Regions from separate parts of the Stenotrophomonas sp. ATs4 genome, predicted to be linked through region 1. Evidence: riboswitches for the same ligand, from Rfam matches in the RefSeq annotation. Region 1 holds a riboswitch; the other holds the start of a gene.
The links. A riboswitch is a leader RNA that binds a small molecule or an ion and turns the genes downstream of it on or off. The one in region 1 is predicted to bind cobalamin.
Positions count from the first base shown of each region.

Region 2: another riboswitch for cobalamin. It lies ahead of btuB (TonB-dependent vitamin B12 receptor); the one in region 1 lies ahead of ABR323_RS08630 (epoxyqueuosine reductase QueH).

Region 1 covers NZ_JBLYPK010000004.1:106,264-110,675, forward strand. The annotation lists partial or broken gene ABR323_RS08625 (hypothetical protein) at 1,350-1,436, opposite strand; cobalamin riboswitch at 1,577-1,805, shown strand; gene ABR323_RS08630 (epoxyqueuosine reductase QueH) at 1,968-2,654, shown strand; gene pncA (bifunctional nicotinamidase/pyrazinamidase) at 2,710-3,336, shown strand; gene purU (formyltetrahydrofolate deformylase) at 3,407-4,258, opposite strand; gene ABR323_RS08645 (LysR family transcriptional regulator) at 4,373-4,412, shown strand, end outside.
Region 2 covers NZ_JBLYPK010000001.1:605,410-609,821, forward strand. The annotation lists gene ABR323_RS02855 (histidine phosphatase family protein) at 1-274, opposite strand, end outside; gene ABR323_RS02860 (acyltransferase family protein) at 402-1,511, opposite strand; cobalamin riboswitch at 1,591-1,813, shown strand; gene btuB (TonB-dependent vitamin B12 receptor) at 1,932-3,776, shown strand; gene gph (phosphoglycolate phosphatase) at 3,847-4,412, opposite strand, start outside.

The DNA.
Region 1 (4,412 bases):
AGGCTGACGTGCACGATGCGGTCGCGGTAGCCCGGTGCGCGCGCCTGCAGCAGATCGCGCCAGTTCTGCATGGTCGCCACCACTGCGAACAGGAAACGCCCCAGTTCCGCGGCCGCCAGCGGCGTAGCGATCGACTGGTAGGTGCGCTGCCAGCCATGACGGTTTTCGGTGGGCAGAAACACCGCGTGTTCCAGCGACTGGCGGCCAGCGCTGCCGTGGCTCACCTCTTCAGCGTGCTGCGGATAGACCAGGTTGATGGCGAAGGTCGGCCAGCGCGGCAAGGCGGCGTCGAACAGGTGGATCGGGAAGTTGCTGCTGATGCCACCATCGGAGAACCAGCAGATGCGGAAAGCGGTGATGACCGGGCCGCAGGTCTGTCCGGCACTGGTCAGCCCTTCCATGCTGTCGGCCACGTTGTGCTCCTGGTCGGCCGCAGGCGCGGTGGGTTCGCAGCGACGCTCTCGCCGCGAGGGCTCGTGCAGCGGCACTGCGCTGATCAGCAGCGGGAAGCTCAGGCTCATGCGCGTGGCCACCAGCACCGGCAGCTTCGGGCCCTGCGGCAGGTGGTAGTACTGGCGCCCTTCCACCTCCAGGGGCGGGCCGGCCTGCGTCACCAGCCACTGCACCACGCTGGCGGGGAACAACTGCTCGAACTCCTCGCGCAGGAACCAGAACTGCGCGCCGCCGAGCGGCAGGGTGCGCGGCTCGTTGTGCGACACACAGGTGGTGATCATCTGCAGGCTGATCGCATGCGGGCTGTCCGGCTCGCCGGCATAGCGCGGCGCATCGTGCAGATCAGCGAAGGTGAGCGGTGCGTCCAGCGGCTTGCCGGACAACTGCTGCAGGCACTCATGCAACCACTCGGTCAACGCCGGCGTGCGTGTGTCGCGGCCGAGGCCGCTGCACAAGCCCAGCAGGTTGCGCCGCGCCACCCGCGCCACCCGCAGCGCGGCACCGGCCACGCCGGCACCGTAGGCGCACAGCAACGACGGCAGCAGCGTGGCGGCCACGCCGCTCCAGCCACCGCCCCACCAGCCCAGGCCCAGCAGCAGCGCCAGCGACACCAGCACTTCCAGCGGCGCGATCTCGAACACGGCAACGGCCAGGCACAGCAGCTTGTGCGGCAGGCGGGCATTGCCGGTCAGCACCACCAGCAGCCGATAGGCCGCGCGCGCGCCCCGTGCGGGCTGGAACAGGCTGTAGATGAAGCCGCGCCGCGACAGCTGCGCCGACACCGCAGACAACCCGCCATAGCCCGCGTCGCCGGGCAGGTGCTCGCCGGCCTGCTGGCGGCGATCACCGCATGCCGCCGCGGCCGCCACCGCCGCAGCAATGGCGCCGGCCGAGGTGCCACCGATGCTCTTGAAGCGATACTCGCGGGCCAGCGCCAGTACCGCATTGGGGTACACGATGCCGCTGGTGATGCCGCCTTTCATGACCAGATCGCAGTACTTCGCCGCCACGAGCCACCTCCCATCTGCCGGTGCCCAGTATGACAAGAGGCGCTCTCACAGCCTGAGAAACGAGCCACAACCCTGCGCTTTCATTGGCCCTTGACCATTGCCGCCAACGCGTCCACCGTTGGCACGCCGAAGGTACCCCTGCCGCCGTTCAGATGACGGGAGGGGTTTAAACGGGAATCCGGTGAACGCGCCTCGCGCGCCCATTCCGGAGCTGCCCCGCAGCGGTGAATGGAAACGAATCCTGCCAACAGCACTGGGCTCACGCCTGGGAAGCGGCAGGTAGTAGGTGGGCTGCGGCCCGTGTCCATCAGCCCGAATACCGGCCCCGGCCGGGGGACACGACCGTCCCCTGACTCGAACTGGAATCTCCGCGGGGAGGTTGCCGGGGCCGTCGTTGTCCTGCGCGTGCAGGCGGCGTGGCCGCGTGCGTCCTTTCCACGGTATCTGGCCAGCCCTGTTTCCCCCACGCGCTGATGCATGGGCCACCGCCGTTGCCGACGGTCCATGCGGTACCTGACGATGACCGAGCTCCAACGCCCCACCCTGTCCCTGCCCGCCGATGGCAAGCGCCTGCTGCTGCATTCGTGCTGCGCGCCCTGTTCCGGCGAAGTGATGGAGGCGATCACCGCCTCCGGGATCGACTACGCGATCTTCTTCTACAACCCCAACATCCACCCGGTGAAGGAATACGAGCTGCGCAAGCAGGAAAACATCCGCTTCGCCGAGCAGCACGGCATCCCCTTCATCGACTGCGACTACGACACCGACAACTGGTTCAGCCGTGCGCGCGGCATGGAAAACGAGCCCGAGCGTGGCGTCCGCTGCACGATGTGCTTCGACATGCGTTTCGAGCGCACTGCGCTGTATGCGCACGAACACGGCTACGACACCATCAGTTCATCGCTGGGCATCTCGCGCTGGAAGAACATGGCGCAGATCAACGACTGCGGTGTACGCGCTGCGTCGCACTACGACGGGCTGCAGTACTGGGACTACAACTGGCGCAAGGGCGGCGGTGCCAGCCGCATGGTCGAGATCAGCAAGCGCGAGCAGTTCTACCAGCAGGAATACTGCGGCTGCGTGTACTCGCTGCGCGATGCCAACCGCCACCGCCGCGAGAACGGCCGCGAGCGGATCAAGATCGGCTTGCTGTATTACGGACAGGACGCTGAGACGCCGCAGGGCGATTGACGCGCAAGCAAGGGGCGGCCACGCTGGTCGCCCCTTTCGTTGTACCGGATCTGCCATGACTGCCCTGCCCGCCGATGTCGCCCTGCTGGTGATCGACCTGCAGCCGGACTTCATGCCCGGTGGTGCGCTGGCCTGCGACCAGGGCGATGCGCTGGTGGCACCGATTGCCGATCTGCTGACGCAGCGCCGCTACCGCACCGTGGTGGCGACCCAGGACTGGCACCCGGCCGACCACGCCTCGTTTGCCAGCCAGCACCCCGGCCAGCGCCCGTTCGAGACCATCCTGCTGCACGCGCAGCCGCAGACCCTGTGGCCCGACCACTGCGTGCAGGGCAGCGCCGGTGCCGCCCTGCACCCGGGCGTGGACTGGACCGTGGCCGACCTGATCCTGCGCAAGGGCACGCGCCAACAGGTGGATTCGTACAGCGCCTTCCGCGAGAACCATGGCCCCGATGGCGAGCGCCCAGCTACCGGCTTGGCCGGCTGGCTGCACGAGCGCCGCATCCGCGAGGTGCACGTGTGCGGCCTGGCCCGCGACTACTGCGTGCTGTGGAGCGCGCAGGACGCGGTGAAGTCCGGCTTCCGGGTGAAGTTCCTGTGGGAACTGACCAAGCCGGTAACCGAAGCCAATGACACGATGGTGCGCGAGGCGTTGGGCAAGGCGGGAATTGTGATCGCCTGACCCGAAACGGTAGTGCCGGCCGCTGGCCGGCAACCTCCGAATTCCTGCAATTGCCGGCCTGCGGCCGGCACTACCGGAACACCACCGTGCGGTGACCGTTGAGCAGGATGCGGTGCTCCACATGGCGGCGCACGGCGCGTGCCAGCACCAGCGACTCGGTATCGCTGCCCAGCCGCACCAGTTCGCGCGGTGCCATCGCGTGGTCCACGCGGGCCACGTCCTGTTCGATGATCGGGCCTTCGTCCAGGTCCTCGGTGACGTAGTGCGCGGTGGCGCCGATGATCTTGACCCCGCGCGCGTGTGCCTGGTGGTACGGCTGCGCACCCTTGAAGCTGGGCAGGAAGCTGTGGTGGATGTTGATCGCGCGGCCAGCAAGGGCCCGGCACAGCGTGGGTGACAGGATCTGCATGTAGCGCGCCAGCACCACCAGGTCGATGCGTTCGCGCTCGACCAGGTCGATGATCTGCTGCTCCTGTACCGCGCGCGTATCGGCGGTCACCGGCAGGTGGTGGAACGGCACCTGGTAGGACGCGGCCAGTGGCGCGAAGTCGGCGTGGTTGGATGCCACCGCCGCGATGTCCACCTTCAGCTGGCCGCTGTGGGCGCGGAACAGCAGGTCGTTGAGGCAGTGCCCCTGCTTGCTGACCAGCACCAGCAGGCGTGCGCGGCGGCGGCCATCATGCAGCTGCCAGTCCATGCCGAAACCGGCGGCGAGCGTGGCCATGGCGGCGTGCACTGTTTCCAGCGGCAGGCTGGCGTCACGGTCGAAATGCACGCGCAGGAAGAAGCGGCCACTTTCCTCGTCGCCGAACTGCTGGGCGTCGAGAATGTTGCAGCCATGGTCGAACAGCAGGCCGGACACGCGGTAGACGATGCCGGTACGGTCGGGGCAGGACAGGGTCAGGATGGAATCGGGGCGCATCTTCCGAGTGTAGGGCAGCGACCTGCCTGCCGGATCGATGGTCTCCGATGCAACCGAACTACTTCGTTCAGTACCAAGCGATACTTGGGCTTCTCCATGGCAAGCTGGTCGGTCATGAACCTGTTGCAATTGATCCGCAGCTTCACCCGCACCG
Region 2 (4,412 bases), on a different contig from region 1:
CCGGCAGGTCGAACAGCGACTGCCCGTCCCAATCACCGAAGTCCAGCTCTTCCCATTCCTCGTCCGTCTCCACGTCCAACCCACGCGGAGTCGCCAGCGCCATCGCGGTGTGCAGCGAGCGCAGCCGCGGCGAACTGATCACCCGCTCCCAGGGCTGCGCGGCGTAAGCGTCAACCAGTTCCTGCGGCAGGCGGGCCAGCTGCGCTGGATCACTGCGGCCATCAAGAAATTCATCGCGACCATTGCCAGCGTGGCGGACCAGGTCGAGGATCATGGCACCGCAACCGCGTGCAGCACGCTGGTCAGTGACGGGTACGCGCACGGCGCAGGAGAGATCGGCGATTGAAGCAACATCATGAACACCACTTCCGGACAGCGTCCCCATAGCGGGGCGCGTCATTCTAGCGTGGGCCGCCCTCAGCCTGCCCGGTACGGAGTCCTGCGCGTGAAGCAGACAGCGACGCCATCATGCGTTTACCCAGTCGGATCATGGGTGCTTCGATGCAACGATGTCCCAGCGCAGCCAGCGGGAGTGCGACCGCCAGCACCAGTGCAGCGCACAGCAGATAGCCGGATGTCCCGTCACCAACATACGCAAGCAACCGGCGCAGCACCGGTCCCAGCACGGCGATGACAATGGGATGCCCCAGGTAGAGCGAGTAACTCACCGTACCCAGCCAGGCCGTCGCCCGGTTGACGAGCAGACGCGGCGGGCATTGCGAGCAGCCCAACAGCACTGCCAGATAGCCCAGGCCGGCCAGCTGCCATTGTCCTGCCCCGCTCCAGCCACCTGCGATTCCCGCCACGACCAGCAACAGCAACAAGGCACCGGCCATGTTGAGTGCCATCCCCCACCACCGTGCCCGCACCGGAGGCAGTTGCGAGAGCGCGTTGTACGCGTGGAACGCCACCAGCCCCATCGCGAACACGGGCGCGTGCGTCAGCCAGCCATAGCCGCCCAGTGAAGCTTCCGCGCGTGCACCCAGCGCGCCGGTTCCGGCCAACGCCGCCAGCCCCAGCAGCGACAAGAGGAGCATCCAGGCCCGGCGTCCGTCATTCACCAGCAGGTACAGCGCAGGGAAGATGACGTAGAACAGCATTTCCACGCCAACCGCCCAGCTGGCCCAGACAATGCCCTGCTCCCAGCCGGGGAACAGGTTGAAGGTGAACGTGGCATTGGCAACGATCTCGGCCCAGGGATGGCCGGCATGGCTGCCTCGGCCATCGCGGAAGATCGAGAACGCCAGCAACACGTAGAACAGCGGCGCAATCCGCAGGAAGCGGTGCAAGTAGAAACTCAGCAAGGGCCGTCCGCTGGCCTTGTGGCGAGGTTGGGTGTAGCACAGGGAGAACGCGCTGATCACGAAGAACAGGGCGACGCCGGTGGCTCCCAGCTGCAGTACCGGCAACAACCCGGCCGCAACGGGCAACGCCGGCGCTGGCATCGACTGGACGTGAAACAGCACGACATAGACGGCGGCCAAGCCTCGAAGCGAATCGAGGAACTGCAAGCGATCCTTTGCAACCATGTTCCCGCTTCCCAACCGCAGTGCGTGCGACGGCCTTCACTCTACCAGCTGGCGATGCCGTAGACTGCGCGCACTTCCAGGTGACCTGCGGCCACGGCCGGCAGGTTGAAACGGGAAGCCGGTGACGCGTGTTCCCACGCCATGCCGGCGCTGCCCCCGCAACGGTAAGCACGTCAGTTCCAGGCAACTACGCCACTGTGCCGCGTGCATGGGAAGGCGCCTGGACGGTGGCCTCGCGCCACCTGGCGGCAAGCCCGGAGACCGGCCCGGAAGCCTCAAGGTCGCGATGCGGTGGGCATGGCGCTGGATGATCGCGGCCTGCGCTGCGACATCGGCGCGTGCCTGCGTTTGCGGCTCCTCCCCTTCGCCACGCGGGCGTGCGTGGCACCCGGAGTTCCCCCGATGAAGCTGCAGTCCCGAATGCTGTCCCTGGCCGTCCTGGCCGCGCTGCCCGTGCTGGCCCAGGCCGCCGATGACACATCGGCGCTCGACCAGATCCTGGTCACCGCCACCCGCACCCCGATCGCCCTGCAGGACAGCATCGCACCGGCGCAGGTAATCGACCGTGCACAGATCGAATCCAGCCAGGCCACTTCGCTGCAGGAACTGCTGCGCGGCCGCGCCGGCATCAACCTGACCAATACCGGCGGCCTGGGCAAGCAGAGCTCGTTGTTCCTGCGTGGCACCAACTCCGGCCATACCGTGGTGCTGGTCGATGGCGTGCGCATCAACAGTGCCGACCTCGGCCTGGCCATGTACCAGGACCTGCCGCTGGCGCAGATCGAGCGCGTGGAAATCGTACGCGGCCCGCAGTCGAGCCTGTACGGCGCCGACGCCATCGGCGGCGTGATCCAGATTTTCACCCGGCGCAACCAGGGCGATTTCGCTCCGCACTTCCAGCTCGGCGGCGGCAGCAACGGGCTGCGCGAAGCCAGCGGCGGCATTGGTGGCGGCACCGAACGCGGCTGGTTCGGCGCGGATATCGCCTACCAGCATTCCGACGGCATCGATGCCTGCCGCGGCTCTTCCTCGGTGTTCACTGCCGGCTGCTTTGCCGACGAACACGACCGCGATGGCTACCGCAACCTGTCCAAGAGCCTGCGCGGCGGTTACAGCTTCAACGACCAGTGGAACGTGGAAGGCAGCGCACTGCGCGCCGACGGCAAGAACCACTACGACGGTTACTACAACTACTCGGAGACCCGCCAGCAGGTGCTGGCCGGCAAGGTGCGCTACACCCCGTCGGAGCGACTGGCGTTCACCGCCAACGTCGGCCGCAGCGACAACGAGTCGGACAACTTCGGCGCACCGGGGGTGTTTGGCAGCGCCCAGACCCATCGTGACAGCGCCTCGCTGCAGGGTGACATCACGCTGGCCGAAGGTCAGCTGCTGAGCACCGGCGTGGACTGGAGCGAAGACAACCTGGACGGCAGCAGCGCCGGCTATCGGGTCGACAGCCGTCGCAACACCGGCGTATTCGTGCAGTACCAGGGACGCTTCGGCCGCCACCAGCTACAGGTCAGCGCACGCAACGACGACAACCAGCAGTTCGGCAACCATGCCACCGGCAGCGCCGGCTGGGCGATGCAGCTGGACCATGGCCTGCGCCTCAACGCCAGCTACGGCACGGCATTCAAGGCACCGACCTTCAGTGACCTGTATGACCCATGGAGCGGCGTGTCGACGTTGAACCCGGAAAAGTCCAAGAGCGCAAACCTCGGCGTTTCGCAGCAGGGCCAGGGGTGGCACTGGGGCCTGGACGTGTACGAGACCCGCATCGATGACCTGATCACCTACGATGCGTCCACGATGAAAATGCAGCAGGTTGAGAAGGCACGCATCCGTGGTGCCGAGCTGACCGGTGGCGTGCTGCTGGCCGGCTTCGACATCAACGCACAGCTGAGCTACACCGACCCGCGCAACCGCACCCACGGCAGCACCCAGTTCGACAACTGGCTGCCGCGCCGTGCACAGCAGACCGCGCGCCTGGACATCGACCGCCGCTTCGGTGACTTCCGCGCCGGCCTGACCGTGCAGGGTGCGGGTAAGCGCTTTGACAACGCCAGCAACTCGGTGAAGGTTGGTGGCTATGGCACGCTGGACCTGCGCGCCGAGTACGCGCTGACGCCGGAATGGTCGCTGCTGGCGCGCGCCGCCAACGTGTTCGATCGCCGCTACGAGACGGTAGCGTTGTTCAACCAGCCCGGCCGCGAGTACCAGCTGAGCGTGCGTTACCAGCCGAAATAGCGATCCACGCCATCGACGCATGGCGTCGATCTACACGATCGGTAGCGCCGGGCCATGCCCGGCGAGCGGATCACGGCGTCGGACAGTCGGCAGCCAACCCCGGCAGCTCACGCAGGTCATCCATGACCGCCACCGCATGCGCGGTGGCAAGGTCCAGGCCGCGCGGATAGCCATAACGCACCAGCGCAATCGGCATGCCGGCATCTTCAGCAGCGCGGTAGTCGGTCAGCGAATCACCCACCATCAGGCACGCCTCCACCGGCAGACCGAAGTGCGCGGCGATGTGTCGCAGCGGCTCGCCGCTGGGCTTGCGCTGCGGCAGTGAATCGCCACCCAGTATCAGCGCGAACGCATCGCCGATGCCCAGGTGCTGCAGCAGCGGCGGCACCAGTGCTTCGGGCTTGTTGGTGCAGATCGCCAGAGGCACGTTGCATGCACGCAGTTGCGTCAGCGCTTCACCCACGCCATCGAACAGGCGCGGGCTGCGCAGCAGACATTCGCGGTAGTGCACCATGAACACCGGCATCACTTCGCCCATGTCGACCTCGCGGCCCGCCGCATGCACGGCCTGCTCGACCAACCGGCGCACACCGTCGCCGATCCAGCCCAGCACGGTGGCTTCCGGCACACGGGCCA